2 regions of the Streptosporangium sp. NPDC049078 genome follow, and region 2 is predicted to be linked to the other one. Evidence: riboswitches for the same ligand, from Rfam matches in the RefSeq annotation. Region 2 holds a riboswitch; the other holds the start of a gene.
What was found. A riboswitch is a leader RNA that binds a small molecule or an ion and turns the genes downstream of it on or off. The one in region 2 is predicted to bind glycine.
Positions count from the first base shown of each region.

Region 1 (8,267 bases), on a different contig from region 2:
TGAAGCGGGCGGTGATCAGCGCCCTGAACGCGAGCGCGATCAACGTGCTCGACCTGGAGGCGTCCCCGCTCCCGGTGGCCCGCTTCCACACCGCCAGGGAGAACGCCGTCGGCGGCATCGCGCTGCGCACCACCCCCGGCGACCCGCAGAGCGTCGACATCGTCTTCATGGACGAGCACGGCGCGGACCTGTCCCCGGCGGCCCAGCGCAAGCTGGACCGGGTCTTCTCCCGGCAGGAGTTCCGCCGCGCCTTCCCCGGAGAGATCGCCGAGCTGAGCTTTCCGGCCAGGGCGGTGGAGGACTACACGCACGAGCTGCTGCGCCTGGTCGACATCAGCGGGGTGCGCGACGTCGACATGAAGGTCGTGGTCGACTGCGCGGGAGGCACCTCCTCGCTGGTGCTGCCCAGCCTGCTGGGCCGGGTCGGGGTGGACGTGCTGACCGTCAACAACCGGCTGGACGACGCCTCGCCCACCGAGACCCTCGCCGAGCGCCGCCGTGATCTGCAGCGCCTCTCAGAGCTCGTCAGCTCCTCCAGGGCGGCCTTCGGGGTGCGCTTCGACCCGGTGGGGGAGCGGGTCGCGCTGGTGGACGAGATGGGCCAGCTGATCAGCGAGGAGCGCGCCCTGCTGGTCGTGCTCGACCTGGTCGCCGCCGAGCGGCGCGGCGGCAGGGTGGCGCTGCCGGTCACCACCACCCGGGTGGCGGAGCAGGTCTGCAGGTTCCACGGCGTGCAGGCCGAGTGGACCTCCACCGCGATCGACGCGCTGACCACCGCGGCCAGAGGGCCGGAGACGATCTTCGCGGCCGACGGGCGCGGAGGTTTCATCGTGCCCGAGTTCGGGCCCACGGTGGACGGCCTGGCGGTGTTCCTGCGCCTGCTGGGCCTGGTCGCCAGGACCAGGCTCTCGCTCAGCCAGATCGACGCCAGGATCCCCGAGGCCAAGCTGCTGCGCCGGACCGTGCCGACCCCGTGGGCCGCCAAGGGCGCGGTGATGCGCTCGGTCATCGAGGCCGCCGAGCACTACCGCATCGACACCACCGACGGGGTCCGGGTCGTCGCCGAGGACGGCAGCTGGGCCCTGGTGCTGCCCGACCCGACGGAGGCGGTCACCCACCTGTGGGCCGAGGGCTTCGACGTCGACTCCGCGCAGACCCTGATCGAGCACTGGGCGCGGGTGGTCGAGGACGCCGCGGGCGGCTGAAGGGCACAGCCGGGCACAGACGGGCACAGACGGGCGCAGCTGGGCCCAGCCGGGCACCGGGGGAGAGGAGCAGGTCGTGAGCGAGGACCGTGAGCCGAGCGGAGCGGGAAAGCCGGGCGGGCAGGGAGGAGGATGAGCGCTCGGGGCGAGGGGTCGCGACAAAACACAGCGCGGCGCCATGGACCGGAGACAGTGCCCCACTGTAACTTTGTCACCGACCGTACCCGCGGTTCAGCGTCAACCTTGACCTTCGCGCCTCATCACTGTATGTTGCGGCATTCGCAGTCCGAGAAAACACTTGAGAAGCGAAGAAGCGAGGCGCGCATCACTGAGCACCGTTGCCGCGTCTTCGCGGTAGGAGGCCGAGCCGATCGATGCCGAGCGTCTACTGCACGCAGTGCGGTCATGCCAACCCTGAGGATGCCCGTTTCTGTTCACGATGCGGGTCGCCGCTTACCAAAGCCGAGACCGCCGGAGACAGCACATCGACGATCTCCCTCTCCGGGATCGAGGCATATGAGGCGGAGACAGGTGAGACGCTTCTCGCCGAACGGCAGGCCGTCGAGCAGTTGCCCCCGGGCACCGCGTTGCTGGTCGCGATGCGCGGCCCCAACGCCGGCAGCCGGTTCCTGCTCGACAGCGATCTCACCACCGTGGGCCGCCATCCGGAGAGCGACATCTTCCTCGACGACATCACGGTCTCGCGCCGTCATGTGGAGTTCTACCGGCGCGGCGGCGGGGTCTTCACCGTCCGTGACGTCGGCAGCCTCAACGGCACGTACGTGAACCGCGAGCGCATCGAGGAGGTCCCGCTGTACGGCGGGGACGAGGTGCAGATCGGCAAGTTCCGCCTCGTCTTCCTCACCCGCGGCGCCGCTGGAGGATGATGAGCTCGCAGGCCGCTCGTGCGCACATGAGCATCGGGGAGGTGCTCGCCCTCCTGCAGGGCGAGTTCCCCGACGTCAGCATCTCCAAGATTCGTTTCCTGGAGGGCGAGGGGTTGATCGAGCCGGAGCGCAGTCCCTCCGGTTACCGCAAGTTCAGCTACGCCGACGTCGAGCGGCTCCGTTACATCCTCAGCGAGCAGCGTGACCGCTACCTGCCGCTGCGAGTGATCAAGGATCATCTGGAGGCGGCCGATCGCGAGGAGCGCCCGGCCGCCCGGCCGCGCGCCGTCCCCGACGAGGCGCCTCCCGAGCTCAGGCTCACCCGCGAGGAGCTGATCGCCGCCGCCGAGCTCGACGAGGAGACCCTCGCCGAGCTTGAGGACTACGGCCTGCTGGCCGCGGTGGCCCGCTACTACGACGCCGAGGCGCTGGCCGTGGCCCGCAGCGTCGGAGCCCTCGCCGCCTTCGGCCTGCGCGCCCGCCACCTGAGGGCGGTCAAGGCCGCGGCCGAGCGCGAGGCGGGCCTGGTGGAGCAGGCCGTCGCCCCGCTGCTGCGCCGTCGCGGGCCGGGCGCGATCGACCAGGCCGACGAGACGGCGAGGGAGATTTCCGGCCTGCTGCTGGAATTGCACGCCTCGCTGCTGCGTTCCGGCGTGCGTGGGGCTCTGGGTCGGTGAGAGCCTGACCAGGCACTCGTACCCCCACGAGTGTTACGTTGAACAAACCGGTCGGAATCCAGCGAAGACGGAGCAGCCCGTGTTGCAGATGGAGGTCGTGGGCGTTCGAGTTGAAATGCCCTCCAACCAGCCGATCGTCTTGTTGAAAGAGACGCATGGGGAGCGTTACCTGCCTATCTGGATCGGCATGACAGAGGCCACGGCGATCGCCATGGCCCAGGCCGAGGAACCACCACCCCGGCCGCTCACTCATGACCTGTTCCGTGACGTGCTCGAAGGGCTCGGAGTCCGGCTGAGCACGGTCAACATCGTCGCCCTGCGCGACGGCATCTTCTTCGCCGATCTCGTGTTCTCCAACGGGGTGGAGGTGAGCGCGCGTCCCTCGGACTCGATCGCCTTGGCACTTCGCACCGGCGCACGTATCTTCGCGAGTGAGGACGTGGTCCGGGAGGCGGGGGTGATCATCCCCGACGACCAGGAGGACGAGGTGGAGAAGTTCAGGGAGTTCCTTGACACGATCACGCCCGAGGACTTCGGCCGCGCGGGGTAGGAATTTCGGTGCATTTACGCTTCACGACGCGCCGAGTGGGGTCGTTGACTGGACTTGGCCCCAGTCCTACGGTGCATGTGAACCCTGCGGCCGTGCGTAAACCCCCAGATCAGGCCGTGGGATGAGAGAAAGCCGGAGGTCCGCGTGGCGGTCAGCAGCGGCGAGGGTAGAAACGCCGATCAGGATGACCCGAAACGGCGCCAGTCGGCACGTCAGCGCGCGGGTGAAGAGGGTCTGCTGTTCGACGGGCAACCGGTGAAGGTGCCCGCCGACATCGGCTACCGGGGCCCGACGGCCTGTTCCGCGGCCGGCATCACCTACCGGCAACTCGACTACTGGGCGCGCACCGGCCTCGTCGAGCCCACCGTGAGAGCCGCCCACGGATCCGGCTCCCAGCGCCTTTACGGCTTTCGCGACATCCTGGTGCTCAAGGTCGTCAAACGGCTCCTCGACACCGGCGTCTCCCTCCAGCAGATCCGCATCGCCGTGCAGCACCTGCGCGACCGGGGCGTCAACGACCTGGCCGGGATCACCCTGATGAGCGACGGGGTGAGCGTCTACGAGTGCACCTCGCCCGACGAGGTGATCGACCTCCTCCAGGGCGGCCAGGGAGTCTTCGGCATAGCACTGGGACGGGTGTGGCAGGAGGTGGAGGGCTCCCTCGCGGATCTGCCCGGCGAACGTGCGGAGTCGAGCGAGGGCCCTTTAGGCGATCATCAGGCCGATGAGCTGGCCCGCCGTCGCAGAGCACGACGAACCGGGTAAACTCGGACTCGCTGCTGACCCTGTGCGGGAGAGACCCCGACAGCGAGCGGGGCGCCGAAGGAGCAACCTCCCCGGAATCTCTCAGGCACCCGGTACCGCACGGACGAGGCAACTCTGGAAAGCAGGCGCGCCGGCCAGGCGCGACTCACCGACGGTGCAAGCCTCCCGTCACGGGTAGGTGAAGCTCTCAGGTCACGACGCGTGAGACGGTCGTGATGACAGAGGGGGAGACCAGGCATACGCCCGCGCCCAGCGCCGGTCTCCACCCCGTCCCGGGAGGCTTCACCATGACCGACCTGTCATCGCTCAGCGAACTCGGCTCCCTGCCGTTCTCCACCCGCCACATAGGGCCGGACGACGCCGGCCAGACCCGCATGCTGGAGGCGGTCGGATTCGCCTCCGTGGCCGACCTGGTCGCGGTGGCCGTGCCCGAGGCGATCCGCTCCGCGGGGCGGCTGAGCCTGCCCCCGGCGGCCGGGGAGTCCGAGGCCCTCGCGGAGCTTCGAGTCCTCGCCGGGCGCAACACCGTGCTCACCTCGATGATCGGCCTGGGCTACCACGACACGATCACTCCGGGCGTCATCCGCCGCAACCTCCTGGAGAACCCCGGCTGGTACACCGCGTACACGCCCTACCAGCCGGAGATCTCCCAGGGCCGTCTGGAGGCCCTGATCAACTTCCAGACCGTCGTCTCCGACCTGACCGCCCTCGACGTCGCCGGTGCCTCCCTGCTCGACGAGGCCACCGCCGCCGCCGAGGCGATGACCCTGGCCCGCCGCGCCGGCCGCGGCCCCTCGAAGGTGTTCGTGGTCGACGCCGACGCGCTGCCGCAGACCAAGGCGGTGCTGCGCACCCGCGCCGAGCCGCTCGGCATCGAACTGGTCGAGAGCGACTTCACCGCCGAGCTTCCCGAGTGCTTCGGGGTGCTCGTGCAGTATCCCGGCGCCAGCGGCAGGATCCGCGACTTCCGCGCCGTCGCCGACGCCGCCCACGCGCGCGGCGCCCAGGTGGTCGCCGCCGCCGACCTGCTCGCCCTCACCCTGCTGGCCGCGCCGGGCGAGCTCGGCGCCGACATCGCCGTCGGATCCTCGCAACGCTTCGGCGTCCCCCTCGGCTTCGGCGGCCCCCACGCCGCCTACATGGCGGTCCGCGACGGTCTCCAGCGCCAGCTGCCGGGCCGCCTGGTGGGCGTCTCCCAGGACGCCGACAAACGCCCCGCGTACCGGCTCGCCCTCCAGACCCGTGAGCAGCACATCCGCCGCGAGAAGGCCACCAGCAACATCTGCACCGCGCAGGTGCTGCTCGCCGTGATCGCCGGCATGTACGCCGTCTACCACGGCCCCGAGGGCCTGCGCAGGATCGGACGGCGCACCCACAGGCACGCCGTCGTGCTCGCCGAGGGCCTGCGCCAGGGCGGTGTCGAGGTCGTGCACGACACCTTCTTCGACACCGTGCTCGCCAGGGTGCCCGGCCGCGCCGAGGAGATCGTCGCCACGGCACGCGAGAACGGCGTCAACCTGCGCCTGGTCGACGCCGACCACGTGGGCGTCACCTGCGACGAGAAGACCGAGCCGCTCCACCTGGAGCAGGTCCTGGCCGCCTTCGAGATCAGCGGCGCCGTGCTGGCCGACCTCGACGCCGCCGCCCACGACGCGCTGCCCGCCGCGCTGGCGCGGGTCAGCGACTACCTGACCCACCCGGTCTTCCACAGCCACCGTTCCGAGACGGCCATGCTGCGCTACCTGCGAAGGCTCCAGGACAAGGACATCGCGCTCGACCGGTCGATGATCCCGCTGGGCTCCTGCACCATGAAGCTCAACGCGACCACCGAGATGGAGCCGATCACCTGGCCGGAGTTCGCCGGGCTGCACCCCTACGCGCCCGAGGACCAGGCCGCGGGCCACATCGAGCTGATCGGGGAGCTGGAGCGCTGGCTCGCCGAGGTCACCGGCTACGACGCCGTGTCGCTTCAGCCGAACGCCGGCTCGCAGGGGGAGTTCGCCGGGCTGCTGGCGATCCGCGCCTACCACACCGCGCGCGGAGAGTCGGGCCGCGACGTCTGCCTGATCCCCTCGTCCGCGCACGGCACCAACGCCGCGAGCGCCGTCATGGCCGGCATGCGCGTGGCCGTGGTCGCCTGCGACGACAAGGGCAACGTCGACCTCGACGACCTCGTCGCGAAGATCGACAAGCACCGCGAGCAGCTTGCCGCGATCATGGTGACCTACCCGTCCACGCACGGCGTGTACGAGGAGACGATCGTCCGGATCTGCGAGCTGGTGCACGAGGCCGGCGGGCAGGTCTACGTCGACGGCGCCAACCTCAACGCGCTGGTCGGCCTGGCCAGGCCGGGGGAGTTCGGGGCGGACGTCTCCCACCTCAACCTGCACAAGACCTTCTGCATCCCGCACGGCGGCGGTGGCCCCGGCGTCGGCCCGGTCGCGGTCCGCGCCCACCTGGCCGACTATCTGCCCGGCCATCCGCTGCGTGAGGGTACGGCGGTCGGCCCGGTCTCGGCCGCGCCGTACGGCTCGGCGGGCATCCTGCCCATCTCCTGGGCCTACATCCGGATGATGGGCGCCGACGGCCTGAAGGCGGCGACCGAGCAGGCCATCCTGTCGGCCAACTACCTGGCCCGCAGGCTCAGCCCCCACTACCCGGTCCTCTACACCGGCCGCGGCGGCCTCGTCGCCCACGAGTGCATCGTCGACCTGCGCCAGATCACCAAGGAGACCGGGGTGACGGTCGACGACGTGGCCAAGCGCCTCATCGACTACGGCTTCCACGCCCCGACCATGTCCTTCCCCGTGGCGGGAACGCTGATGATCGAGCCGACCGAGAGCGAGGACCTGGCCGAACTCGACCGGTTCTGCGAGGCGATGATCTCGATCCGCGAGGAGATCGCGAAGGTCGCCTCCGGCGCGTACGACAGGACCGACAACCCGCTGCGCAACGCCCCGCACACGGCCGACAGCCTCGTCGTCGACGAGTGGGCCCACCCCTACAGCCGCACCGAGGCGGCCTACCCGCTGCCGTCGGTGCGCGAGGGCAAGTACTGGTCGCCGGTCCGCCGTATCGACCAGGCCTACGGCGACCGCAACCTGGTCTGTTCCTGCCCTCCCCTGGAGGCGTACGAGGACTGATCCCGCCGGCCTCGTGGACATCGCGCGAGAGCCGGGAAACCCACGCGAACCGTGATATCCGCCGGGAATGCGGGGGGACGGACGAGGCCCCGAGTCGTTAGGCTCGGGGCGTCTCCGTATCCGGAAGGATCATGCATGCCTGAGGTGGACACCCGTCCCTTGGACGCCGCGCGAAGACTGGCCGAGTCGGGCGATCTCGACGGCGCCGCCACGATCTTCGCTGAGCTGGTCGCCGATCCCGACGAACCCGACAGGGCCCAGGCGGCGGTGGGGCTCGCGGTGGTGCTCGAGGAGAGCGGAGACGTGCCGGGCTCCCGCGCGGCCGCGCGCACCGCGCTGGCGACCGGGCACCCGGAGTTCGCCGCCCAGGCCGCCTGCCTGCTCGCGGGGAGCTTCGAAAGGGAGGACCTGGCGGAGCAGGCCCGCGCCGCCTGGCAGGCCGCGCTGGGTGTCGGCCATCCCGCCTATGTCCCGCTGGCGCACATGGCCCTCGCGCGGCTCGCCACGGGCGAGGAGGAGGCCGAGCGGTCGCTTCGCGAGGCGCTCGCCACCCGTGACCCGGAGATCGCTCCTCGGGCCGCTCAGCGGCTGGCGGAGGTGTTCCTTGAGGAGGGCGAGCCGGCCGAGGCCGCGCAGGTGCTCCTGGAGGCGCTCTCGGTGCCGGAGGCGGCCGAGGTGCCGAGACTGAGGGTGATGCTCGGCATCGCTCATCTGGAGATGGCCTGCGCCGAGTTCTCCGGCGCGATCGAGGAGGGCGGAGACGTGGAGACCGGTGCGCTGGCCATCGAGCTCCTGGCGCGCACCCTTCCGCTCAGGGGGCGCGACGAGGACGCCGAGCGGGTGTGGCGCTACGGTCTGGACAGCGCCGACGAGGACCTCGCCGGTGAGGTCCGCCTGCGCCTCGACCGGGATCTCTGAGGTCCGGCGACTTCGGGGGCCGTGCGCGGAGCGGCGGTCGCCCTGTGGGCGGACGTCGGGCGGACGCCGGGCCGATGGGGCCGGGCCGGACACTGTCCGGGAGTGGCGGATCCACAGGGGAC
Region 1 is NZ_JBEZEL010000017.1:193,976-202,242, reverse strand. Features, by position in the region: gene AB0B90_RS28515 (mannose-1-phosphate guanyltransferase) at 1-1,205, shown strand, start outside; gene AB0B90_RS28510 (FHA domain-containing protein) at 1,580-2,092, shown strand; gene AB0B90_RS28505 (MerR family transcriptional regulator) at 2,092-2,769, shown strand; gene AB0B90_RS28500 (bifunctional nuclease family protein) at 2,849-3,319, shown strand; gene AB0B90_RS28495 (MerR family transcriptional regulator) at 3,464-4,084, shown strand; glycine riboswitch at 4,100-4,192, shown strand; gene gcvP (aminomethyl-transferring glycine dehydrogenase) at 4,372-7,227, shown strand; gene AB0B90_RS28485 (tetratricopeptide repeat protein) at 7,363-8,145, shown strand.
Region 1: it holds a riboswitch for glycine, as region 2 does, so the genes downstream of both, gcvP (aminomethyl-transferring glycine dehydrogenase) here and gcvT (glycine cleavage system aminomethyltransferase GcvT) in region 2, are expected to answer to the same signal.

Region 2 (8,267 bases):
GGTGACGGGCTCAGTGACGGGAACGAAGGCGGGTGGAGGGGAGGTCGTGGCGGCCGGAGAGGAACTCCTGGAAGGCGATCTTCCCGCGGATCACCGGGCGACGCCAGCGCTCCTCGCGGCCCTCCGCCCTCGCCATCTTGCGGGGCTGCGGACGCCGGGAGCCGGGCGCGAAGAACCAGTGGGCCCAGGGCGATCCCGGGCGGGCGAGCCGTATCGCACCGACCACCAGGAGGATCGGGACGAACAACCCGACGAGCCCCGTCCAGATCTTGCCCTTGAGCAACGTGATCACGGCGAGCACAAGGTTGGTCACGATGAAACCGATCGTGAGCCACAGGCCCTGGGACTCGCCGGCGTAGTCCTCCCAGCCGAGGGGACGCAGGCCGATCAGGAGCAGGGCGGTGACCGCGACGGCGACGAACACGGCGTCGACCGAGGCTCTGCCCTCCTCCTCCCAGTAGACGTCGTGCAGGTGCAGGATGAGCGCGAACTCGTCCAGGATCAGGGCGGCCCCGGCGCCGAAGACGGCCGCCGTCACCGCGTACCAGCCTTCCGAGACCCCCGAGACGATGAGGCCGGCCACCCCGCCGAGCAGGGTGAGCACCACGCCGAACACCACGTGGTGGATGTGCATCTCGCCGACGTTGACGTTGCCGAACCAGCCGATCCTGGCGCGGATGAGCCGGACGTTGATCCTGGTGAGCAGGAAGACGACGATCAGCGCGACGAAGAAACAGAACAGCGGCAGCCGCCCTGTGTCCATGATCCGCTCTCGGAACAAATCCCCCACCGTCCCCCAGGCTATGCGAGGAACACCGCCGGATCGGCGCGGGAGTCACCCGGCGTCACGACGGCACGGCGGTCTCCCCGGCGCCCGCGAGGCGCCGTACGAAGCACAGGTCGCCCGTACGAGGCGCGCCGCGCTTCAGGCGAGGAACCCCCGCAGCAGCGCCGCGGTCCCCTCAAGGTGCTCGGCCACGGCGCGGCGCGCGGCCTCGGGGTCCCCGGCCAGGATGGCCGTCACGATCGCCTGGTGCTGGAGGGCGGCGTGCTCGATGTTGCGCTGGAGCACCGGGATCGCGTTGAGCAGGTCGGTGACCCGGAGCCTGGCGTCGGCGCAGGCCCCGGCGAGCAGGGCGGAGCCGGTGAGCTCGGCGATGGCGAGGTGGAAGGCCGTGTCGAGGCGGCGGTAGTCCTCGGGGCCCGCCGAGTTGACCTCGCGCAGCCTCTCGCGCAGGGTTTCGCGCCGCTCCGGGGTGAGGGGGGTGGTGGCGAGCACCTGGGCCGCGCCGCACTCGACCGCCATCCTGAAGGTGAGGGCGTCGGACAGGTCGTCGGTGCCCATGTCGGCCACGGCCCGGCGCAGGTCGTCCCGATGCGGCTGCGGCGGGACGTTGTGGGTGAGGAAGGCGCCGCCGTACCGGCCGCGGCGCACCTCCAGATAGCCCGCCTCCTGCAACTCGCGGATGGCCTCGCGCAAGGTGACCCTGCTGATGCCGAGCTGGGCGGCGAGCTCCCGCTCGGGCGGCAGTTTCTCCGACACCAGCCCCAGCTTGATGACCTGGAGCAGACGCTCCACCGTCTCCTCGAACGCGTTGCCGGCCCGCACCGGCCGCAACACGGCCGTCAACCGCGACAGCTCGTCCAATTATCTCCTCCGGCCCTTGACAACGCTCCCCCCGCTGCACGTCAATGGTCTAACACTAGCCCAATAAGACCCCGACGAGGAGGGCGTGTGGACGTCACCGAGCTTCATGACGAGGTGCGGGCGGGGCGGATCGACACCGTGCTGCTGGCGGTCGTCGACATGCAGGGTCGTCTCCAGGGCAAACGCCTGTCGGGGCGCTACTTCCTGGAGGAGGTGCTGCGGCACGCCTCCGAGGGCTGCAACTACCTGCTCGCGGTCGACGTCGACATGAACACGGTCGACGGCTACGCCATGTCGTCCTGGGAGCGCGGATACGGCGACTTTGTCATGAAACCCGATATGTCCACCCTGCGCCGCGTGCCATGGCAGGAGGGGACGGCCCTGGTGATGGCCGACCTGGTGTGGGAGGACGGCTCCGACGTGACCGCCTCGCCGCGCCAGATCCTGCGCAGGCAGCTCGCCAGGCTGGACGAGCGGGGCTGGGGCGCCTTCGTCGGCACCGAGCTGGAGTTCGTCGTCTTCGGCGACACCTACGAGGACGCCTGGCGCCGCGGCTACCGCGACCTGACCCCCGCCAACCTCTACAACGTCGACTACTCCCTCCTCGGCACCGCGAGGGTCGAGCCGCTGCTGCGCAGGATCAGGCTCGGCATGGAGGGCGCGGGCATGTACGTCGAGTCGGCCAAGGGCGAGTGCAACCTCGGCCAGCACGAGATCGCCTTCCGCTTCGCCGAGGCCCTGTCCAGCTGCGACAACCACTCGATCTACAAGAACGGCGCCAAGGAGATCGCCTCCCAGGAGGGCATGGCGATCACCTTCATGGCCAAGCCGAACCAGCGCGAGGGCAACTCCTGCCACATCCACATCTCGCTCAGGGACGCGGGCGGGGAGCCGGTGATGGCCGGTTCCGGGCCGCACGGGCTGTCGGCGACAGGAGCGCACTTCATCGCCGGGCAGATCGCGCTGATGCGCGAGCTCACCCTGCTGTACGCGCCGAACATCAACTCCTACAAGCGGTACGTGCAGGGCAGCTTCGCCCCCACCGCGGTCAAGTGGGGCGTGGACAACAGGACGTGCGCGTTGCGCCTGGTCGGCCACGGCCCCTCGCTGCGGATCGAGAACCGGGTGCCCGGCGGCGACGTGAACCCCTACCTGGCGGTCTCGGCGCTGATCGCGGCCGGCCTGCACGGCGTCGAGAACGAGCTGCCGCTTGAGGACGCCTTCACGGGGAACGCCTACTCCTCGGGCGCGGAGACCGTGCCGAGCACGCTGCGCGACGCGCTGGAGCTCTGGGAGACCTCCGAGTTCGCGGCGGCCGCCTTCGGTGAGGACGTCGTGGCGCACTACGCGAACAACGCCCGGGTCGAGCTCACCGCCTTCGACGCGGCGGTGACCGACTGGGAGCTTTTCCGGGGATTCGAACGGATGTGAATGTGAAGATCATCAATCCGGCGACGGAAGAGGCGGTCGCCGAGATCGAGATGGCCGACGCCGCCGAGATCGACAGGGCCGTGGAGCGTGCCCGGCGCGCCTTCGCGCACTGGAGGAACGTCGCACCGGGAGACCGTGCCCGGCTGCTGCGCCGTTTCGCCTCGCTGGTGCGCCAGCACGCCGAGGAGCTCGCCCTGCTGGAGGTCGCCAACGCCGGGCACACGATCGGCAACGCCCGCTGGGAGGCGGGCAACGTCGCCGACGTGCTCGACTTCTACGCGGGGGCGCCCGAGCGCGATCACGGCCTGCAGATCCCGGTGCCCGGCGGGCTCGACGTCACCTTCAAGGAGCCGCTGGGCGTCGTCGGCGTGATCGTGCCGTGGAACTTCCCGATGGTCATCATGACCTGGGGGGCGGCCCCCGCACTGGCCGCGGGCAACACCGTGATCGTCAAGCCCGCCGAGTGGACGCCGCTCACCGCCCTGCGGGTGGCCGAGCTGGCCCTGGCCGCCGGCCTGCCCGAGGGGGTGTTGCAGGTCCTGCCGGGGGCCGGGGAGGTCGCGGGTGCCCGGCTGGTCGAGCACCCGGGGGTGGCGAAGATCGTGTTCACCGGCTCGACCGAGGTCGGCAAGCAGATCGCCGCCACCTGCGCCGGACAGGTCAAGCGGCTCACCCTGGAACTGGGCGGCAAGAGCGCCAACGTGGTCTTCGCCGACGCCGACCTGGAGAAGGCCGCGGCGACCGCGCCGTACGCGGTGTTCGACAACGCGGGCCAGGACTGCTGCGCGCGCTCCCGGATCCTGGTCGAGCGCTCGGTCCACGACGAGTTCCTCGCGCGGTTCGGCGAGGCGGTGCTGAACGTCCGAGTCGGCGACCCCCGCGACGAGGCCACCGAGATGGGCCCGCTGATCAGCGCCGAGCACAGGGAACGGGTGGCCTCCTTCGTCACCGAGCCGCCCCACCTGCGGGGCGTGTGCCCGTCGGGGCCGGGGTTCTGGTTCCCGCCGACGGTCCTGACGCCCCGGTCGGCCGGCGACCGGGCGTTCACCGAGGAGATCTTCGGCCCCGTGGTGTCGGTGGTGCCGTTCGACGACGAGGCGGACGCCGTACGGATCGCCAACGACACCCCGTACGGCCTGAGCGGGTCCATCTGGACCCGCGACGTCGGCCGGGCACTCCGGGTCGCCAGAGCGGTGGAGGCGGGCAACCTCAGCGTCAACTCGCATTCGAGCGTCCGCTACTGGACCCCGTTCGGCGGCTTCAAGCAGTCGGGCCTCGGCCGCGAGCTGGGTCCCGACGCCCTGTCAGCGTTCACCGAGACCAAGAACGTCTTCATTTCCGAGGAGTAGAAGCGATGCTGCGTTTGCAGGAACGTTTGCAGGACAGGGTCGCCGTCATCACCGGCGCCGGAAGCGGGATCGGCCTCGCCACCGCGCGCCGGTTCGCCGCGGAAGGCGCCCGCGTCGTGTGCGTGGACCTGGACGAGACGACCGGTCCGGCGGCCGCCGAGGAGGTCGGAGGGTTGTTCGTGCGGGCCGACGTGACCGACGAGGACGACGTCGCCCGGGTGTTCCAGACCGCGTTCGACACCTACGGCAGCGTGGACATCGCGTTCAACAACGCGGGCATCTCGCCGCCCGAGGACGACTCGATCCTGGAGACCGGCATCGACGCCTGGCGCCGGGTCCAGGAGGTGAACCTCACCTCGGTCTACCTGTGCTGCAAGCACGCCATCCCGTACATGCGGCGACAGGGCAAGGGGTCGATCATCAACACCGCGTCGTTCGTCGCCGTGATGGGGTCGGCGACGAGCCAGATCTCCTACACCGCCTCCAAGGGCGGGGTGCTCGCCATGTCCCGCGAGCTGGGCGTGCAGTTCGCCCGCGAGGGGATCCGGGTGAACGCGCTGTGCCCGGGGCCGGTGAACACGCCGCTGCTGCAGGAACTGTTCGCCAAGGACCCCGAGCGGGCGCAGCGCCGGCTCGTCCACATCCCGGTGGGCCGCTTCGCCGAGGCGTCCGAGATCGCCGCCGCGGTGGCGTTCCTCGCCTCGGACGACGCGAGCTTCATCACCGGCTCGGAGTTCCTGGTGGACGGCGGCATCTCCGGCGCGTACGTCACCCCGCTGTAGACCCGCTGTAGACCCGCTGCAGACCTCGCCCCGCCACCTTCGCGACCGGCGGTGGCGGGATTTGCCCAGGCCATACCCCGGCCCCGATAACGTGCGAGGACGTGGGCCCATCTCCCATGTCCCCGGCGTCCGCGTAAGAAAGAGATCATGTCCCGTCCCGTCATCGGCATCACCTGCTACGTCGAGCCCGCGCGCTTCACCGTCTGGGAGACGACCACCGCGCTCCTGCCGTACGACTACGTCGACCACGTGGCCCGCGCGGGCGGGCAGCCGGTGATCCTGCCCCCGGCGGGCGACCCCTCGGCGCTGGTGGAACGCCTGGACGGGCTCATCCTGGCCGGAGGCGGTGACGTCGGCCCCGAGCGGTACGGGCGGGAGCCGCACGAGCGGACCGGCTACGTCCGGCCGTTCCGCGACGACGCCGAGCTGGGACTGGTCGAGGCGGCGCTGGAGCGGGGCACCCCCTTCCTGGGGATCTGCCGGGGCATGCAGATCCTGAACGTCTCGCTGGGCGGCAGCCTCCATCAGCACCTGCCCGACGTGGTCGGCCACGCCGGGCACGCCCCGGCCCCCGGCCACTACGGCAGGATGCCGGTGCGGCTCGCCCCCGGCAGCCACACCTCGAAGATCTTCGGGACCGAGACCGTGGAGGTGGCCCACTACCACCACCAGGCCCTCGACCGGCTCGCCGAGGGCCTGACCGTGACCGCCCACGCCGAGGACGGCACGGTCGAGGCCGTGGAGGTGGACGGCCACCCCTTCGCCGTCGCCGTCCAGTGGCACCCCGAGACCGACGACGAGTCGGCTCTGTTCGAGGCGCTGGTCCGGCACGCCGCCCCCTGACCGGCACGGATCGGGGCCGCGAGGGGATTTCGCTCGGCCGGTGCGGGCGGTTAGGCTGGCCGATGACACCGATGAATCCCGTGCGGGAGAGCGTCCTGACACCCAGCCCAGGACCCCTGAAGGAGCAAGCCCTCCCCGCGAACCTCTCAAGGCAAAGGACCGTGCGGGTAGGTGCCCTCTGGAAAGCAGGTCCCACGACCTCGCCGAAGGTGAAAGTCCGGTAAAACCCGGATGAAACTCTCAGGCACCCACGACAGAGGGGGAGGATGCTCTCATCTGTCCCTTGTCTGAGGTGCGCACATGTCCCGACCTACGCCGCTGCGCGGCGTGCACGAGTCCCTCGGCGCGACGCTGACCGACTTCGCGGGCTGGCTGATGCCGCTCCGCTACGGCAGCGAGTCGGCCGAGCACAACGCGGTCCGCCAGGCGGCCGGCCTGTTCGACCTCTCCCACATGGGGGAGATCTTCGTGACGGGGCCGCAGGCCGCCGAAGCCCTCGACTACGCGCTGGTCGGCCACCTCTCCGCGCTGGAGCCCGGCCGCGCCCGCTACACGATGATCGTCGACGCCGAGGGCGGCGTGCTGGACGACCTGATCGTCTACCGGCTCGCCCCCGCCGAGTTCATGGTCGTCGCCAACGCCTCCAACTACCCCCGGGTGGCCGCCGAGCTGACCGGCCGCGCCAAGGGCTTCGACGCCGCGGTGGAGGACCGCTCCGAGCGGTACGCGCTGGTCGCGGTCCAGGGTCCGCGCTCCGCGGAGATCGTGGGCTCGCTCACCGACGCCGACCTCGAAGGGCTCAGGTACTACGCCGGTCTGCCCGCCGTCGTCGCCGGTCGCGAGGCCCTCGTCGCCCGTACGGGATACACCGGCGAGGACGGCTTCGAGTTGTTCGTCGCGGCCGAGGACGCCGAGCCGCTCTGGGCCGCCCTCACCGAGGCGGGCGCGCCGCACGGCCTGATCCCCGCGGGCCTGTCCGCCCGCGACACCCTCCGGCTGGAAGCCGGGATGCCGCTGTACGGCAACGAGCTGTCGGCCGCCCTGACCCCGTTCGACGCCGGGCTGGGCCGTGTGGTGAGGTTTGACAAACCGGGCGACTTCGTCGGCCGGGCCGCCCTCGAATCCCTCAAGGACGTCCCGCCGTCCCGCCGCCTGGTCGGCCTCGTCGCGACCGGCCGCAGGGTGCCCCGGCACGGGTATCCGGTGGTGGTCGCCGGTGACGGCGCGGTCGTCGGCGAGGTCACCAGCGGGGCGCCCTCCCAGTCACTGGGCAGGCCCATCGCGATGGCCTACGTGGACAACGGCCTGTCGTCAGGACTGGCCGTCGACATCAGGGGCAGCCACGAGCCGGTCGAGGTCGTCGCACTGCCTTTCTACAGGAGGAAAAAATGAGCAGCATTCCCGAGGACCTGCACTACACCAAGGAACACGAGTGGATCTCCGGCATCGATGACGGCCTCACCCTCACCGTGGGCATCACCGCCTACGCCGCCGAGGCGCTGGGTGACGTGGTCTACGTGCAGGTGCCCGAGGTCGGCGCGACGGTCGCCTCCGGTGACGCCGTCGGCGAGGTCGAGTCGACCAAGTCGGTGAGCGACATCTTCGCGCCGGTCGACGGCGAGGTCGTGGAGGTCAACCAGGCCGTCGTGGACGACCCCTCGCTGGTCAACAGCGACTCCTACGGTGAGGGCTGGCTGTTCCGCGTACGTCTTGAGGGCTCCGCCGACGACCTGCTGTCGCCCGAGGAGTACGCCGCGCTCACCTCGGGTGAGTCCTAAGCCTTTCCCCCCTCGCGTCACGGTCACGCGCGCCGGAGGGCGCGCGTGGCCGTCCACGCTGGAAGGATTCAGATGACGATCAGCGTCTTCGATCTCTTCAAGATCGGAATCGGCCCGTCCAGCTCGCACACCGGCGGCCCGATGGCCGCCGCCCACAAGTTCGCCCGCGGCCTCCACCAGGACGGGCTCCTGGAGAAGACGGCAAGGGTGCGCGCCGTCCTGTACGGCTCGCTGGGCCTGACCGGCAAGGGGCACGGCAGCGACAAGGCCGTGCTGCTCGGCCTGTCCGGTGAGAAGCCCGAGCTCGTCGACGTCGACGCGGTCGAGGGACGGCTCGCCGCCATGCGCGAGTCGGGCACCATCTCCCTGTACGGCTCGCGCGAGATCCCCTTCGTCATCGGCGAGGACCTCGTCTTCGAACGCAAGATCTCGCTCC
Region 2 is NZ_JBEZEL010000015.1:104,449-112,715, reverse strand. Features, by position in the region: gene AB0B90_RS25780 (hypothetical protein) at 11-790, opposite strand; gene AB0B90_RS25775 (FCD domain-containing protein) at 926-1,648, opposite strand; gene AB0B90_RS25770 (glutamine synthetase family protein) at 1,736-3,079, shown strand; gene AB0B90_RS25765 (aldehyde dehydrogenase family protein) at 3,082-4,428, shown strand; gene AB0B90_RS25760 (3-oxoacyl-ACP reductase) at 4,443-5,210, shown strand; gene AB0B90_RS25755 (gamma-glutamyl-gamma-aminobutyrate hydrolase family protein) at 5,358-6,053, shown strand; glycine riboswitch at 6,127-6,225, shown strand; glycine riboswitch at 6,226-6,320, shown strand; gene gcvT (glycine cleavage system aminomethyltransferase GcvT) at 6,354-7,445, shown strand; gene gcvH (glycine cleavage system protein GcvH) at 7,442-7,831, shown strand; gene AB0B90_RS25740 (L-serine ammonia-lyase) at 7,904-8,267, shown strand, end outside.